DNA from 2 places in the Pararhizobium sp. DWP1-1-3 genome. Region 1 is predicted to be linked to the other one. Evidence: riboswitches for the same ligand, from Rfam matches in the RefSeq annotation. Region 1 holds a riboswitch; the other holds the start of a gene.
The links. A riboswitch is a leader RNA that binds a small molecule or an ion and turns the genes downstream of it on or off. The one in region 1 is predicted to bind thiamine pyrophosphate.
Positions count from the first base shown of each region.

Region 2: another riboswitch for thiamine pyrophosphate. It lies ahead of thiB (thiamine ABC transporter substrate binding subunit); the one in region 1 lies ahead of thiC (phosphomethylpyrimidine synthase ThiC).

Region 1 covers NZ_JAFCTR010000002.1:644,838-653,452, forward strand. The annotation lists gene bioB (biotin synthase BioB) at 1-366, opposite strand, end outside; gene ACP7BS_RS07685 (GntR family transcriptional regulator) at 600-1,268, opposite strand; TPP riboswitch at 1,421-1,559, shown strand; gene thiC (phosphomethylpyrimidine synthase ThiC) at 1,647-3,482, shown strand; gene thiO (glycine oxidase ThiO) at 3,485-4,534, shown strand; gene thiS (sulfur carrier protein ThiS) at 4,531-4,728, shown strand; gene ACP7BS_RS07705 (thiazole synthase) at 4,731-5,504, shown strand; gene ACP7BS_RS07710 (thiamine phosphate synthase) at 5,501-6,106, shown strand; gene ACP7BS_RS07715 (hydroxymethylpyrimidine/phosphomethylpyrimidine kinase) at 6,117-6,845, shown strand; gene ACP7BS_RS07720 (ABC transporter ATP-binding protein/permease) at 6,977-8,615, shown strand, end outside.
Region 2 covers NZ_JAFCTR010000018.1:57,982-66,596, reverse strand. The annotation lists gene ACP7BS_RS26050 (MDR family MFS transporter) at 1-1,266, shown strand, start outside; gene ACP7BS_RS26045 (DUF4160 domain-containing protein) at 1,541-1,768, shown strand; gene ACP7BS_RS26040 (DUF2442 domain-containing protein) at 1,761-2,171, shown strand; TPP riboswitch at 2,361-2,481, shown strand; gene thiB (thiamine ABC transporter substrate binding subunit) at 2,522-3,532, shown strand; gene thiP (thiamine/thiamine pyrophosphate ABC transporter permease ThiP) at 3,744-5,387, shown strand; gene ACP7BS_RS26025 (ATP-binding cassette domain-containing protein) at 5,374-6,096, shown strand; gene ACP7BS_RS26020 (M48 family metalloprotease) at 6,380-7,891, shown strand; gene ACP7BS_RS26015 (diguanylate cyclase domain-containing protein) at 8,014-8,615, opposite strand, start outside.

The DNA of each region.
Region 1 (8,615 bases):
CACCATGTCCACCAGCGTGTCCATGTCGCGGTCCTTGGGGCTGCGCCAGGCGGCCCCCATGCAATAGCGGCTGGCCCCTTCGGCCTTTGCCTTGCGCGCTTCAATGAGCACCTTCTCGACCATCATCAGCCTGGAGGCTTTCAGCCCCGTCGGAGAGCGTGCCGACTGGCTGCAATAGCCGCAATCCTCGGCGCATCCACCGGTTTTGATCGACAACAAACGGCTGATTTGCACAGCGTTGGGATCGAAATTTTCGCGGTGAACCGAGTGCGCCTGAAAGAGCAAATCGTTGAATGGAAAATTATAGATAATTTTTGCGTCATCGGGAGAAAAGCGAGCTATTTGGGGATCTTCCCCATAAGAAATCTCGCCTATAACGCTCTTTTCAACAGGGAAATCAGCGTGTTTTTCATCTCTCAGCATCTGGTACCCATTCGATAGATTAAAAATAATAATTATCTATAATTTATCGAAGGACAGAAAACCGCAACCGCCTTTTTGATGCAAAACGGATAAATTCACGTAATACGTGCTGTGGTAATGCTGCGGCACGCGCCGGGAGCGAGCAAAATCAGGGAAAATAAGCTGTGAAAAAATCGTCAGCCGACGATGGCAAAAGCGTCACGGGTTGCGCCGGAAGCGTTGCGGACGGGTTTTTGGCCGATCCATTGTACGTGCCGCTCAAGCACAGGCGCGGCGTTTTCGATATTGCCCTGACGCAGAAATGTCAGGATGGCGCGGTGATCGTGATCGGTGCGCACTTCCCATTCGGTTCGCCAGCTGGCGAACAGGAAACGGGCACTGGCCGCATGCAGATCGCTGATGGCGGCCAAGAGGCGCGGCATGCCGCAGGGAGTCAGAATCAGCGTGTGAAAACGGCGGTTTGCCTCCTCCCAGGAGCGGACATCATGGGAATTGTCGCCCGCAACGGTGGCCTCTTCGGCTTGATCCAGAATGGCAGCCGTCAGATGCGGCGCCGCATGCCGAAGGGCCAGAACCTCAAGGGCTGCCCGCATTTGCGCCACTTCGCGCACTTCCTTCAGATCGAAGGACGCAACCCGCACGCCCCGGCGCGGTTCGCTGACCGCAAGCCCCTGCGCTTCCAGCCGGCGGAAGGCCTCGCGCACCGGCACGTGGCTGGTTCCGAACTCCTCGGCAATATGGTCCTGGCGCAGCTTCGTGCCCGGGTCCAATTGCCCGGTGACGATCCTGTCGGCAAGGATGCGGCTGATGCGGCTGGCAATCGTGTCTTCGCTCGCTGAGGTCATGTTTTATAGATAATTTGCCGGGGCGGCGCTGTCGAGGGCGCGATTGTAATCATTGGATATCTTCACAGTCTTCCGGCGCTCAACGAGAGCCGCACGCCGGGTGCTGCGCCAAACGGCCCTTGACGCTCCGTCCAAAACTGTGGCTAGATCGGCGCATTCACCAGGGGGGTCCCGACAAGGGGCTGAGATTCTGCTGGCATGATCGGTGGCTTTGCCGCCCTCAAGCAGCGCAGTGACCCGTTGAACCTGATCCAGTTCATACTGGCGTAGGGACGGTGCAAGCGCTGTTGAGACTCGGATTCCGTTTGCGGATTCGCGTCGGCGTCTTTTCATCATTCCGGCTCTGATGACTGGGTCTCCAACTTTGGAGCCTCAACCATGACTATTGCCGCAAAAAACATCACACCCACAGTTACCACGGGCCCGTTGCCAGCCTCCCGCAAGGTGCATATTCCGGGCGAACTCTACCCGGATATCCGCGTGCCGATGCGCGAAATTTCCGTGCATCCCACCTCGGGCGAACCGCCCGTCACCGTTTACGATCCCTCCGGCCCCTACACGGATCCGGCGCACATCGTCTCGATCGACGCCGGTCTGTCCCGGCAGCGCCAGGCCTGGGCTACCGCGCGTGGCGATGTCGAGACCTATGACGGCCGCCACGTCAAACCCGAAGACAACGGCTTTGCCACCGGCGAACGGCTGACGCCGGAATTTCCCCACCGCAACCAGCCCCTGCGCGCCAAGAACGGCAAGGCTGTGACCCAAATCGCCTATGCCCGTGCCGGCATCATCACGCCGGAAATGGAATATATCGCCATCCGCGAAAACCTCGGCCGCAAACCGCCGAACGGAGCGCTGGTGCGCGACGGCGAGAATTTCGGCGCCAGCATTCCCGATCACGTGACGCCGGAATTCGTCCGCCAGGAAATTGCCCGTGGGCGAGCCGTCATCCCGGCCAATATCAACCACCCGGAATCCGAGCCGATGATCATCGGCCGGAATTTTCTGGTGAAGATCAATGCCAATATCGGCAATTCCGCCGTCACCTCGTCGATGGCCGAGGAAGTCGAAAAAATGGTCTGGGCGACGCGCTGGGGCGCCGATACCGTCATGGACCTATCGACCGGCCGCAACATCCACAATATCCGCGAGTGGATCATCCGCAATTCGCCGGTTCCGATTGGCACCGTGCCGCTCTATCAGGCGCTGGAAAAGGTCAATGGCATTGCCGAGGACCTGAACTGGGAGGTCTATCGCGATACGCTGATCGAGCAGGCCGAGCAGGGCGTCGACTATTTCACCATCCATGCCGGCGTGCGGCTCGCCTATATCCCGCTCACCGTCAACCGCGTCACCGGCATCGTTTCGCGCGGCGGCTCGATCATGGCCAAGTGGTGTCTTCATCACCACAAGGAAAGCTTCCTCTACGAGCATTTCGACGAAATCTGCGACATTGCGCGCGCCTATGACGTGACCTTCTCTCTGGGGGACGGCCTGCGACCCGGCTCGATCGCCGATGCCAATGACGCCGCGCAGTTTGCCGAACTCGAAACGCTCGGCGAACTCACGCAAATTGCCTGGGCCAAGGATTGCCAGGTGATGATCGAAGGCCCCGGCCATGTGCCGATGCACAAGATCAAGGAAAACATGGACAAGCAGCTGGAAGTCTGCGGCGAGGCACCTTTCTACACGCTTGGGCCGCTGACGACCGACATCGCCCCCGGCTACGACCACATCACGTCGGGCATCGGCGCTGCGATGATCGGCTGGTTCGGCACGGCGATGCTCTGCTATGTCACGCCGAAGGAGCATCTCGGCCTGCCCGACCGCAATGACGTCAAGGTCGGTGTCATCACCTACAAGATCGCCGCCCATGCTGCCGACCTTGCCAAGGGGCACCCGGCCGCCCAGCTGCGCGACGACGCCTTGTCGCGGGCCCGCTTCGAGTTTCGCTGGGAAGACCAGTTCAACCTGTCGCTCGATCCGGAAACGGCGCGCTCCTTCCATGACGAGACCCTGCCGAAGGAAGCCCATAAAGTCGCGCATTTCTGCTCGATGTGCGGGCCGAAATTCTGCTCGATGCGGATTTCCCACGACATCCGCGCCGAGGCGCAGAAGGAAGGGCTAGAGGCAATGGCGGCAAAGTTCCAGGCGGGCGGCTCGCTCTATATGCCGCTCGGCCCGGACGGCACCATTCCGCCAGCCGGAGAGTGACCATGCGCGTCCTGATCAGGGGGGCCGGCGTTGCCGGCCTCACGGTTGCTCATGAACTTGCGGGGAAAGGCATCGCGGTCGAGGTGACGGAGACGTCATCGCGGCCTGGCGGCGGCGCCTCCTGGTTTGCCGGCGGCATGCTGGCGCCCTGGTGCGAGCGCGAAAGCGCGCCTGAAACGGTGTTGACGCTGGGGCGCAAATCGGCTGACTGGTGGGAAGCGGCACTGCCCGGCCACGTTGTCCGCAAGGGCACGCTGGTCGTCGCGCCGCCGCGCGATACTGCGGAGCTCAACCGTTTCGCAGCCCGGACATCAAACTTTGGCTGGCTGGACGGCGAGGAGACCGGGGCTTTGGAGCCGGACCTCGCCGGCCGGTTTCGCAAGGCGCTTTTCTTCCGTAACGAAGCCCATCTCGATCCCAGGCGCGCGATAACCGGCCTTTCCGGCAGGCTGGCGGCAATGGGCGTGGTCTTCCATTTCGGCGCTGCCCCGGATTTTCCGGGAGCCGGGTTCGACCATATCGTCGATTGCACCGGGGCAAGCAGCATCGGTCAGACGGTGGACCTGCGCGGCGTGCGGGGGGAAATGCTGATGCTGGAGACGCCGGACGTGACGCTCTTACGCCCCGTCCGCCTGCTGCATCCACGCATTCCGCTCTATATCGTGCCGCGCGGCGACGGCCGCTTCATGGTTGGCGCGACGATGATCGAAAGCGATGATCGCGGCCCGATCAGCGCCCGCTCGCTGATGGAGCTGCTCAACGCTGCCTATGCGCTTCACCCGGCCTTCGGCGAGGCGCGCGTGGTCGAAACCGGCGCCGGGGTTCGCCCGAGCTATCCCGACAATCTGCCGCGGTTTTCGGCTGATGGCGGCATCATTCGCATAAACGGAATGTACCGGCATGGGTTTCTGCTGGCCCCATCCGTCGCGCAGGACGTTGCGGCGCACATCGTCTCCTCTTCGAAAACGAACGCCGCAAGACCGGCCAACTCTTTTGATCCGATTCTTGTGAACCCTCGCAGATATGAAAACCCGATTGGAGCAAGCCGATGAAACTGACAATCAACGGTGAGGATCATCAAACCGACATTTCCGTTCTGTCCGAGCTTCTGACCTCGCTCGAATACGAAGGCGACTGGCTGGCAACGGCCGTCAATGGCGAGCTGGTGCACCGCGAAGAGCGGCGCGATTTTGTACTGTGCGATCGCGACCGCGTCGAGATTCTGTCGCCGATGCAGGGAGGCTGATGATGCTGACACTCTACGGAACCTCCGTTTCCTCGCGGCTGCTGCTCGGCACGGCGCGCTATCCCTCGCCCGCTATCCTGGCCGATGCGGTCCGCACCTCGAAAACCGATATCGTCACCGTGTCGCTGCGCCGGGAGACCGCAGGCAGCCGCACCGGCGGCGCGTTCTTCGAACTGATCCGTGCGCTGGGCGTCCGGGTCCTGCCCAATACCGCCGGCTGCCACACCGTCTCGGAAGCGGTGCTGACCGCGAAGATGGCGCGTGAAGTCTTTGCTACCGACTGGATCAAGATCGAGGTGATCGGCAACCACGACACCCTGCAGCCGGACGTCTTTGCACTTGTCGAGGCGGCGCGCATCCTGAACGGCGAAGGTTTCAAAGTCTTCCCCTACACCACCGATGATCTCGTCGTGGCGGAACGGCTGCTCGAAGCGGGCTGTGAGGTGCTGATGCCCTGGTGTGCCCCCATCGGCTCGGCCATGGGTCCGGTCAATCTGCCGGCGTTGCGCAGCATGCGGGCAAGTTTTCCGGATGTTCCGTTGATCATCGATGCCGGGATCGGGCGGCCATCGCATGCCGCCACCGTCATGGAACTCGGCTTTGATGCCGTTCTGCTGAATACCGCCGTTGCAGGCGCAGGTGACCCGGCCGCCATGGCCGCAGCTTTCACCGGCGCCATAGAGGCGGGTCGCACGGCATTTCAGGCCGGAATGCTCGAACCGCGCGACATGGCGGTGCCATCCACGCCGGTCATCGGCAAGGCGGTGTTTTCATGAAGCTCGATCCCTTCTACCTGATCGTCGATAGCGCCGAGTGGATCGAGCGTCTTGTACCGATCGGCGTCAAGCTGGTGCAGTTGCGGATGAAGGACAGCACCGATGCCAAACTGCGCACTGCCATTCGCCGCGCAAAAGCGATCTGCGCGGCGCATGATTGCCAGCTGATCGTCAACGACTACTGGCAAATGGCAATCGCGGAAGGCTGCGATTTCGTCCATCTCGGCCAGGAAGATCTGGTCACCGCAGATATTGCCGCCATCCGCGCCGCCGGGCTCAAGCTCGGGCTTTCGACCCATGACGAGGCGGAGCTTGCCATCGCGCTTGCTGCTAAGCCCGATTACGTGGCGCTCGGGCCGGTCTGGCCGACCATCCTGAAGGAGATGAAATGGGCGCCGCAGGGGCTGGAAAAGCTGCGCGAGTGGAAGACGCGCATCGGCTCGCTGCCGCTGGTGGCAATCGGCGGTCTGAATATCGACCGGATCGGTAGCGTCCTTGCCCATGGCGCCGATAGCGCTGCCGTCGTCACCGATATAACCCTCAATATCGATCCGGAAGCACGCGTGCGGGAATGGATCGAGCGTACGGCGGGCTTCCGATGAGCGCAGCACGATGAACCTCATGCCGCACGTGCTTGCCGTTGCAGGTTCGGATTCCTCCGGCGGTGCCGGGATCGTCCGCGATATCGAGACGCTGGCGGCCTTCGGCGTCAAGGCTTCGGTGGCGATCACCGCCGTCACCGTCCAGACACATCTTGGCGTCGAACATGCCGATCCCGTGGCACCGGACCGTGTGGCGCAGCAGATGCGCGCGGCGCTGTCCGCCAATCCGATTGCGGCGATCAAGATCGGCATGCTGGCGACATCGGCGACGATTTTCGCCGTTGCAGCGGTACTTGCAGATCATCCCGGCATCCCCGTGGTGCTCGATCCCGTTCTGGTCTCGACGTCCGGCCGCGCCCTGTTGGCCCCGGACGCGACGGTTCCCCTGCTCGAACTGGTTTCTTCGTGCACGCTTGTCACGCCCAATCTGCCGGAGCTTTCGGTGCTGGCAGCATCGCCGGGCAGCGTTTCCAGTCAGGCCCGCAGCCTTTTGACGGCAGGGGCAAGGGCGGTTTTGGTCAAGGGCGGGCACGGCGATGGGGTGGAATCCACCGACATTCTGTTTCGGGTCGGCCATGCCGATCAATCCTTCGCCTCCCCTCGCCTTGCCGCCACGATGCGCGGCACCGGCTGCATGCTGGCCAGTGCGATTGCCGCGCGCTTGGCCTCCGGCGACCCGCTTTCCACGTCCGTTGCCAAAGCCAAGGCTTTCGTGCACGGCAAGCTCCGCCAAACGTGAACAGCAATCTCGCCGCCAATTTGCGATGATGGCCGCCAGTTGAACCCGTTGGACTGCCTCGCTCCATGCTCCCCTGCTAATCTTTCTTAGGGGTAGCGCTTCGGACGCGCTATACTTCGGAGGTGAAGACCGTGGTGAAGAGATTCGCGCCGATGCCGCATGACATGAATGGTAAGAGTAACCAGCCCGTAGAGACAGACGACGAGCAGCCTTTTTTTGATCAGCTCCGCATGATGCAGCGGGCTTTTGTCGCCTCGCCGGTCCGAAAAACCATCACGTGGCTCGCGATCGGGATCATCATCATCATATTGGCGACTGCGGCCGGACAGATCCTGCTGAACCGATGGTACAAGCCGTTCTACGACACGCTGGAGCGGCGCGATCTCGCGGCGTTTCTCAGGCAGTTCATAACTTTCGGCCAGATCGCCGGCACGCTTTTGGTCCTCAATGTGCTGCAAACCTGGCTTAATCAATGGATCCGAATCAAACTGAGGGAAGGCCTGACGCTCGATCTGATCGGCGAGTGGATGAAGCCCGCGCGGGCCTTTCGCCTTGCCAATGCCGGTTCCATCGGCATCAATCCCGACCAGCGCGTGCATGAGGATGCCCGCCATCTCGCCGACCTGACGGCAGGACTCACTATTGGGCTGTTCCAGTCGGGTATTCTGCTTGCCAGTTTCGTCGGCGTTCTATGGTCGCTGTCGGCCGGTTTCATCTTTCATGTCGGCGGCTACGATCTCAACATTCCCGGCTACATGGTCTGGGCAGCCTTTCTTTATGCCGGAACCGCTGCTGCCGTGAGCTGGTTCGTCGGCCGCCCCCTCGTCAAGATCAACGGCGACCACTATGCGCGCGAGGCCGCCCTGCGCTTCTCGCTGATGCGGGTCAATGAACATATAGAGGCGGTTTCCCTGTCTTCCGGCGAAGGCAATGAAAAGCGCCGCCTGCAGCGCGATCTCGCCTCGGTTCTGGAAATCAGCAACAAGCTGATGATGGCTCTGACTCGGCTGACATGGGTCACCTCCGGCTATGGCTGGCTGACGGTCGTTGCCCCCATCGTCATCGCAGCCCCGGTCTATTTCAACGGCGACCTGAGTTTCGGCGGCCTGATGATGGCCGTGGGCGCCTTCAATCAGGTGAATACGTCGTTGCGCTGGTTTGTCGACAATATCGACAGCATCGCCGACTGGCGCGCGACGCTGCTACGCGTTGCCGCCTTCCGGTCTGCGATCCTGATGACCGACGAACGGCACGAAAACGACAAGCGCATCGAATTTGCCAAGGCTGAGGGCGACCGCCTGACCATCGACCGGCTGGAAATCGCCCTGCCGTCCGGTTGCATCAAGCTCGCCGATCAGCATGTGGAAATCCGGACGGGCGACCGCGTTCTGGTGACCAGCGAATCGGATGTGGAAAAGGCGCCGTTCTTCCGGTCTCTGGCCGGTCTTTGGCCCTGGGGACATGGGCGGATTGCCCTACCCGAAGGCGTGGACATCGCCTTTGTGCCGCGCACGCCCTATTTCCCGCCGGGAACGCTGGAAGAAGTCCTCAGTTATCCTGAAAATCCAGGGCGGTTCAACAAGGCCGACTTGGTGTCGGTTTTGTCCAGGGTCGGTCTGAGCAAGTTGCAAAACAGCTTTGATCAGGACATGCGAACAAGGTTGAAGCTGAACGAAGTCGAGATCAGGCTGCTGGCCATTGCGCGGCTTGGACTGCACAAACCGGGCTGGATCATCATTGACGAGGCGCTCGACACGCTGGATCGCGATG
Region 2 (8,615 bases), on a different contig from region 1:
TTCGGCCGCAAATATGTGATGATCACCGCAGTGACGATCTTCACGCTGGGCTCCATCGCCTGCGGGCTCGCAGTCTCGATGAACACGCTGATTGCCGCGCGCGTGCTGCAGGGCCTCGGCGGCGGCGGCATCATGGTGTCGATCTTTTCGATCACTGCCGACTTGTTCGAGCCGCGCGAACGGGCGCGCTACCAGAGCTATTCCAGTCTTGTCCTGATGGCCTCCGGCGCCGTCGGCCCGGTGATCGGCGGCGCGATGAGCGATCATTTCGGCTGGCGCTCGATCTTTCTCATCAATATCCCGATCGGTATCGCCGTGCTCATCGGCCTGTTCGTCTTCCTGCCCTATCGCCGCCCGACACGCCGCCCGACGATCGATTATGCCGGAGCGCTGCTTCTGGCCGCCGCCGTTACCTGCGTCGTGCTCCTGGGCGATGGTGCCGAACTGTTCGGCTCACTGTTTTCGCTGGGCAGTCTGGCGATCGTGATGCTTGGCGCGATCTGCGCCACGGCATGGGTTTTTGTCGAGCGCCGCGCGCCGGAGCCTATCGTGCCGCTGACGCTGTTTCGCAATCCGACGTTTAGTCTGATGCTGGTGATTTCACTGGCGAGCGGCGCCGTCGGCATCGGCATGGTCAACTATTTCGCGCTGTATCTGCAGACGACGACGGGGCTGACACCGTCGCTCGCCGGGCTGCTGTTCATCATGCTGACCGGCGGCATCGTTTGCGGTGCGCTGACGGCGGGACGGCTGATTTCACGCTCGGGCCGCTACAAACCGTTTGCGATCGTCAGCGCCAGCCTGACCGTTCTGGCTCTGTTCATCTTCACGCAGATCCAGCCGGGCACGCCACTCTACGTCATCTGCGCAATCATGGCCCTGCATGGCATCGGTATCGGTTTTGGCCAGCAGGTGCCGATCGTCGCGGTGCAGAACATCGCCGCGCGCGGTGACGTCGGTGCCGCCACCGGTGCCGTCACCCTGTCGCGCATGGGCGGCGCCTCGATCGCCATCTCGATCTATGGCGCCATCATCGCCGCAGGTCTTGCACGCGGCACCACGGCGATCCCAGGCATCGCCGACATCGAAAAGCTGACGCCGCTGGCGCTGTCGACGCTGCCGGAGGCAACGCGCCAGCTGGTGGCGCAGAGCTATACGGCCGCCTTCCTGCCGCTGTTTCTGACGGCCGGCGGTATTTCGCTGATCGCGTTGATTGCGGCGATCAGCCTGAAGGCCGTGCGGTTGCCGCAGAAGCCGGCGGGGTGAGGGGGTGCTCCCCTTGTGGGGAGGGTCGGAGCGAAGCTGCGGGGAGGGGTTCTTTTTCCGGAATTCGGGAGCAACTGCCATAACGTGATGGGGTCAAATATAGACCATTCGCGGCACTTGAACGCATTTTTGGGGGGCGACCATTCCGGTTCCCGGTGACATATTCGATTTGGTGGCAATGTATCGGTACAGAACATCGTCCCGCGCTTCGCTCATGAAACTGTCAAAATGGCAATGCACTTGAAAAACCCAAGTTGTTAGGTTATTGTGAAACATGGTCACCGTTCTGCGCGCTGCCGGGATGCGATTTGTCATCTACCCCGATGACCACGAGCCGGCGCACGCCCATGTTTATGGGGAGGGGGAAGCCCGCATCGATATCCTTGATCTCACCGTGTTATCGAACAGGGGAATGAAGAAGCGGGATTTGAGTGTGGCCCTTGCCATCGTTCAGGCAAACCAGCGCCTGTTCATCGAAAAATGGGAGAGTATTCATGGGTGAGATCATTCTTGAAGATCGCCACTACCAAGCAGCGACCATGCAGGGGGATGCGGAGCGCAACCAGTCGCCGATCCCCGCTTCGGTTCGTTTCGATGAAGCATCCGGCCGCATCGTCGTGGATTTCACCAACGGAGCTGCTTTCATGGTGCCCGCCCGAGCGATACAGGGCCTGGAGAATGCAACGGACGTGCAGTTGGCTGAAGTCGAGCTTATGGGCGAAACCGGACTGCACTGGGAAACCCTGGACGTGGATTTCACCATCGCGGGTTTGATGAACGGCATATTCGGAACTGTAAAATTCATGGATGCGCAACGCCGGGGTGGTCAATCCCGGTCAGCGGCCAAGATCAAGGCAAGCCGCGCCAACGGTGCCAAGGGCGGACGCCCACGCAAGACCAGCTAGGCCTTGCAGGATCAGAGCTGAAAGGGCAGTTGATGCCTCATTGCGTTCTTTTCCGTTTTGAAAAGAAGTCCCCGCCCAATCCCCACAAGCGGAGGGGCTCGACCGTGGCAGCTGCGAAACCGCGCGCGACATGACAGCCTGCACTCCCAAGCCCCCTTGCCAAGCATTTCCCTCAGGTCTAAACCTCCTTCTGCTCTAACGGGGTGCCGGTCGTTCTTTTTTGGAACGTTCGGCTGAGAGGCTTTTTGAAAGCCAACCCGAAGAACCTGATCCGGTTTGTACCGGCGGAGGGATTAGACGGCACATTCCAGCGCCCTATTCCCATTTTTTGGATTTATAAGGAGGCGCGGATGCGCAAGGCAATCATTCCATTTTTCGCGGCGTTTGCTGCCCTTACGGCCTCGTTTTCCGCCTCGGCCGAAGACCAGGTGCTGACGGTCTATACCTATGAGAGCTTTACCAGCGAATGGGGCCCCGGCGCCAAGGTGGCGGAAGCGTTTGAAAAGACCTGCGGCTGCAAGCTGTCTTATGTCAGCGTTGCCGACGGCGTCGAGCTTCTCACCCGGCTGAAGCTTGAGGGCGCCTCCTCCAAGGCCGATATCGTGCTGGGCCTCGATACCAATCTCGTGTCCGAGGCGAAGGCGACCGGCTTCTTTGCGCCGCACGGCGTCGATACCTCGGCCGTCAAGGTTCCCGGCGGCTTTGCCGACGATACGTTCGTTCCCTATGACTACGGCCATTTTGCGGTGATCTATGACACACAGGTGATGAAGGAACCGCCGAAAAGCCTGAAGGAACTGGTCGAGGGTGACCAGAACCAGAAGATCGTCATCGAGGATCCGCGCACCTCGACGCCGGGTCTCGGCCTGCTGCTCTGGATGAAGTCGGTCTATGGCAATGAAGCGCCTGCCGCCTGGGCAAAACTCAAAGACCGCGTGCTGACCGTTACCCCCGGCTGGTCGGAAGCCTACGGCCTGTTCACCAAGGGCGAGGCGCCGATGGTGCTGTCCTACACGACCTCGCCGGCCTATCACATGGTTGCCGAAAATACTGACCGCTATCAGGCGGCTTCCTTCTCCGAAGGCCATTACATCCAGATCGAAGTGGCTGCCATGACCAAGGCTGCCAAGGACCCGGCGCTCGCCAAGCAGTTTCTCTCCTTCGTCACCGGCCCTGAGTTCCAGTCGATCATCCCGACGACCAACTGGATGATGCCGGTTGCCGCCACCAAGGAACCGCTGCCGGAGGCATTCGGCAAGCTGGTGACGCCGGAAAAGACATTTTTGATGCCGTCGGACGAGGTGGCCGCCAACCGCAAGGCCTGGATCGACGAGTGGCTGGCGGCGATGAGCAAGAACTGACACCGCCAGCGATGATTGTTTCGTCGTGGCTGTGGAGAACGGTTTTCCTCTTCTCCCCAGCGGGGAGAAGTGCCGAGCGACTGCGAGGCGATGAGGGGGCGGTTCGGCACATTCTGAGTGTTTGGCCCCCTCATCCGGCCCTGCGGGCCACCTTCTCCCCGATGGGGAGAAGAGGGGACGAGGTGACGCCCGTAAACGAGATAAAGTCATCATGATCAACCGCATGGAACGACGTTGGACGCTAACCGCCGGGGCGCTTTGCCTCGGGGGCATTGTGCTGTTCGTCTGCCTGGCGGCGGCCGCTCTTCTCGCATTTGATGAGCCGGGTTCTGCCAATGACGGCATGGTATTCGATGCCTATGTCTGGCGTGTGGCCCGGTTCACGCTGTTGCAGGCGTCGCTTTCGACAGTTCTTTCCATCGTCTTCGCCATCCCCGTTGCCCGGGCGCTGGCGCGGCAGGCTGTCTTTCCGGGCCGTGTCTGGATCATCCGGCTGATGGCGTTGCCGCTCGGGCTGCCGGCGCTGGTGGCGGCTCTGGGGCTGATCGGCATCTGGGGGCGGCAGGGGGTGCTGAATACCGCGCTTGTGGCTGTTGGGCTCGATCAGCCGGTCAGTATCTATGGCCTGTCGGGTATTCTCGTCGCCCATGTTTTCTTCAACATGCCGCTGGCGGCACGGCTGATGCTGGGCGGGCTCGAGCGCATTCCCGGCGAATACTGGCTGGCCGGGGCCAATCTCGGCATGCGGCCGCTGTCGATTTTTCGCTTCATCGAATGGCCGGTGATCCGTGGGCTCTTGCCGGGGATCGCCGGGCTGATCTTCATGCTCTGTGCCACCAGCTTTACCCTGGTCCTGACGCTCGGCGGCGGACCGGCGGCCAGCACGATCGAGGTGGCGATCTATCAGGCGCTGCGCTTCGATTTCGACCCGCCGCGCGCCATCGCCCTGTCGTTGCTGCAGATTTCGGTGACGGCAGCGCTGCTGGTTGCCATCCGGCTGCTGACGCCCACGGCCGACGAAGGCCATGGCGGCGGGCGCAAAGTGCGCCGGTTCGATGGCCGCCGCCGGTTTGGCCGGGTGGGCGACGGGCTGCTGATAGCGCTTGCGGTGCTGTTTCTTGCGCTGCCGCTCGGCTCGGTGGTCTCCTCCGGTCTTCGCGCCGACCTCGTCCGGCTGGCCAGCGATCCAATGGTGCAGCGGGCCTTGCTTACCAGTGTCGTCATCGCACTGGTTTCGGGTCTGCTCTGCGTCCTCTCGGCCGCTCTGATGATCCGGGCGCGGCAGGCGGCGCTTTCGCCAAGACGGCCAGCGGCGGCCGGGCGCGGGCTGGCGGCGGGGGTTTCGGCGAGTTCGTCGCTGGTGCTGTTGGTGCCGCCGGTCGTTCTGGGGGCAGGCTGGTTTCTGCTGTTGCGGCCGCTCGGCGATGCCGCCCGTTTTGCACCGCTTTTGGTTATTCTGATCAACACGCTGATGGCGCTGCCCTTCGTCTACCGCGTGCTGGAGCCCGCGATGGCCACCCATACGGCCCGCACGGCAAAACTTGCGGCCAGCCTCGGTCTCGGCGGCTGGCATCGGTGGCGCCTGATCGATTGGCCGGGCTTGCGCAGGCCGCTGCTGATGGCCCTGTCTTTTGCCTGTGCCCTGTCGCTCGGCGATCTCGGCGCCGTGGCGCTGTTCGGCTCGCAGGATATGGTGACGCTGCCGTGGCTACTCTACAGCCGCATGGCCGGCTATCGTTCGACCGATGCGGCGGGGCTGGCGCTGTTTCTCGGCCTCGTCTGCCTGGTGCTGACGATCGCCGGGACGCTGCGGGCAGGTGCCGATGATGCGAGGAGTAAAGATGTCACCGCCTAAAACGGATATTGCGGTTCGCCTCAGCGGCGTGCGCGTGCAGTTCGGCCAGACCGAACTGCACTTCGATTGCGCCATCGGCAGGGGTCAGATCGTCGCTGTCACCGGCGCATCCGGTTCCGGCAAATCGACGCTGCTCAATGTGATCGCCGGGTTCGAGACGCCGGATGCCGGCACGGTCGAGATTCTCGGGGACGATGTTGCCGGGCGCGATCCCGCCGAGCGGCCGGTATCGGTGATTTTTCAGGAACACAACCTGTTTGCGCATCTCGACGTCGCCACCAATATCGGCCTCGGTATCGATCCGGCGCTGAAGCTGGGCGTCAAGGAGAAGGCGAAGATTGCAGGTGCGCTGCTGCGCGTCGGGCTGGAGGGTTTTGGCAAGCGCCTGCCACCGACATTGTCGGGTGGTGAGCGGCAACGCGTGGCGCTTGCCCGAGCGCTGGTGCGCCGCAAGCCGGTGCTTTTGCTCGACGAGCCGTTTGCCGCACTCGATCCGGGCCTGCGCGCCGGCATGAGCAGTCTCATCCTCGATCTGCACCGGCAGGAGGGCAATACGATCCTGATCATCACCCATCATCCCGACGACGTGCGGACACTGGCCGACAGCGTGCTTTTTCTCGACATGGGCCGTGTTCTCCTGCATGAGCCAACGGCGCGGTTTCTCGATCATACCGATATTCCAGCTGTTGCCCGGTTTCTCGGCCGGTGAGTATCGCCTGCGATGCTTTTGCCACAATTTGAACGACAGCCTATGCGACGGCGCTTTGGATGTCCGGCGGCGTGCGTTCTCCTATGCGTTGCCGGGATATCACGGGGCAACTATTTCTATCGGCGTATGCTAGGCACGCATGGCGCGAATAGGCTACAGCAGGTCATTGCCGTACCCGCCGCCCGTCCTATTTATAGGGCTGTAAAGAATACTGAATTTGCACGCGTGTTAACACCGGAATGGTTCGCACGGCTGGCCTGAAGACTGGAAATGAGCTGAGGCGATGAGCAGAACGACAGGCACGCAGAGGCAGGTTTCGCGAACAGGCTCCGGCGTGTCCGCGCGCGCCGTCGCGGCGCTGCTCGGTAGCCTGCTTTTGTCCGGCTGCCAGTCGGTGATCGAGCAGACCTACGAGCCCAAGGTCGCGCCGTCGTCCAATCCGCAGATCGTCGAGGAAGTCCAGAAGAACGATCCGCGCGCCCAGGTCGGTGCCCGCGAGCATCCGCGCATCGTCGCGAGCTACGGCGGCGAATATCAGGATGAAAAGACCGAGCGCCTTGTCGCCCGCATCACCGGCGCGCTGACGGCGGTTTCGGAAAACCCGAACCAGTCCTATCGCATCACAATCCTCAACTCGCCCGCCATCAACGCCTTTGCGCTGCCGGGCGGCTATCTCTATGTAACGCGCGGCCTTCTGGCGCTCGCCAACGATGCGTCGGAAGTGGCAGCCGTGCTCTCCCACGAAATGGCCCATGTCACCGCCAATCACGGCATTGAGCGGCAGCAGCGCGAAGAGGCCGAGGTCATCGCCAGCCGCGTCGTCTCCGAAGTGCTGTCGAGCGATCTGGCCGGCAAGCAGGCATTGGCGCGTGGGAAACTGCGGTTGGCAGCCTTCTCGCGCAATCAGGAATTGCAGGCCGACGTCATCGGCGTGCGCATGCTCGGCGAAGCCGGCTATGACCCCTATGCGGCGGCGCGCTTCCTCGATTCGATGGCGGCCTATAGCCGTTTCTCCTCGGTCGATCCCGACAGCGACCAGAGCCTGGACTTCCTGTCGAGCCATCCGAGCGCACCGCAGCGCGTCGACCTCGCCCGCCGCCATGCCCGCGCCTTCGGCGCGGAAGGGTCCGTCGGCGATCGTGGCCGCGACTATTATCTCGCTGGTATCGACGGCCTGCTTTATGGCGACAGTCCGCAGGAGGGCTATGTCCGCGGCCAGACCTTCCTGCACGGCAAGCTCGGCATCCGTTTCGATGTGCCCAACGGTTTCCAGATCGACAACAAGGCAGAGGCCGTGCTGGCGACCGGGCCGAACGAGACCGCGATCCGCTTCGACGGCGTGGCCGATAGCCAGAAGCGCAGCCTGACCGACTATATCGGCAGCGGCTGGGTGACCGGCCTGCAACCGGACACGATCCACGCCGTGACGATCAACGGGCTCGAGGCCGCAACGGCGCGTGCATCGGCCGAACGCTGGGATTTCGACGTGACCGTGATCCGCATCGACACGCAGATCTACCGCTTCCTCACCGCCGTGCCGAAGGGCGCGCCGAGCCTAGAACCGACCGCCGAGGTCCTGCGCTCCTCATTCCGCCGGATGACGCCGCAGGAAGCCGCCGCCCTGAAGCCATTGCGCATCCGCGTCGTCACCGCAAAGCCTGGGGATACGCTGGCTACGCTCTCGGCGCGGATGATGGGCACCGATCGCAAGCTCGATCTGTTCCGCCTGATCAACGCCATGCAGGTGACCTCGACGGTGAAGCCCGGCGACAAGGTGAAGATCATTTCGGAATAGGGGGCAGTGAGGCGTTTTCGCATTTGGGGCGACCCCTCTGCCTAGCGTGCGATTACTCCACTGACTGTTTCATTGCTGGAGCCGTCGCCCGCCCATTGCAATCCCGCACATGCGGTCCTGCTTCACGACGTGCGGCGGGCGATGCGGCCGCCGGTTACGCCCATCGTGCCCTTGGCTTCGTAGAATGCGCGCTTGTGCTCGTACATCAGCGTGTCGGCGCGCTGGACGAGGGATTCCATCGATTCGCCCTGTTCGCTGGTCGCGACGCCGAAAGACATTGTGAGGGGGGCGCTCGAGTAGAACTGGTTGTTGATCTTCAAAAGCTCGTTGATCGTCTCCATCATCGCGCCCGCCGCCTTGTTGTCTGCTCCTGGCATCAGAACGGCGAACTCGTCGCCGCCGATCCGGGCGGCGTGGTTGGGCTGCGAGACGGCACCATTGAGGATTTCACCGAACCGCCGCAACAAGGCATCGCCAGCGTCGTGGCCAAGCTGGTCATTGGCCTCCTTCAACCCGTTCAGGTCGATTATTATTGCCGAAACGGGGCGGAGCGACTTTCGCTCCAGCCGGTTGATCTCATCCGCATAGAAGGCGCGATTGTAGAGCTTCGTCAGAACGTCGTGCTTGCCGAGATATTCGAGATAGGCCTCGGCTTTCTTGCGTGCCGTAATATCGGTGAGGGCGACCTGAACGCGGGACCAGTCGTTTTCGCGGCCGGGAAAGA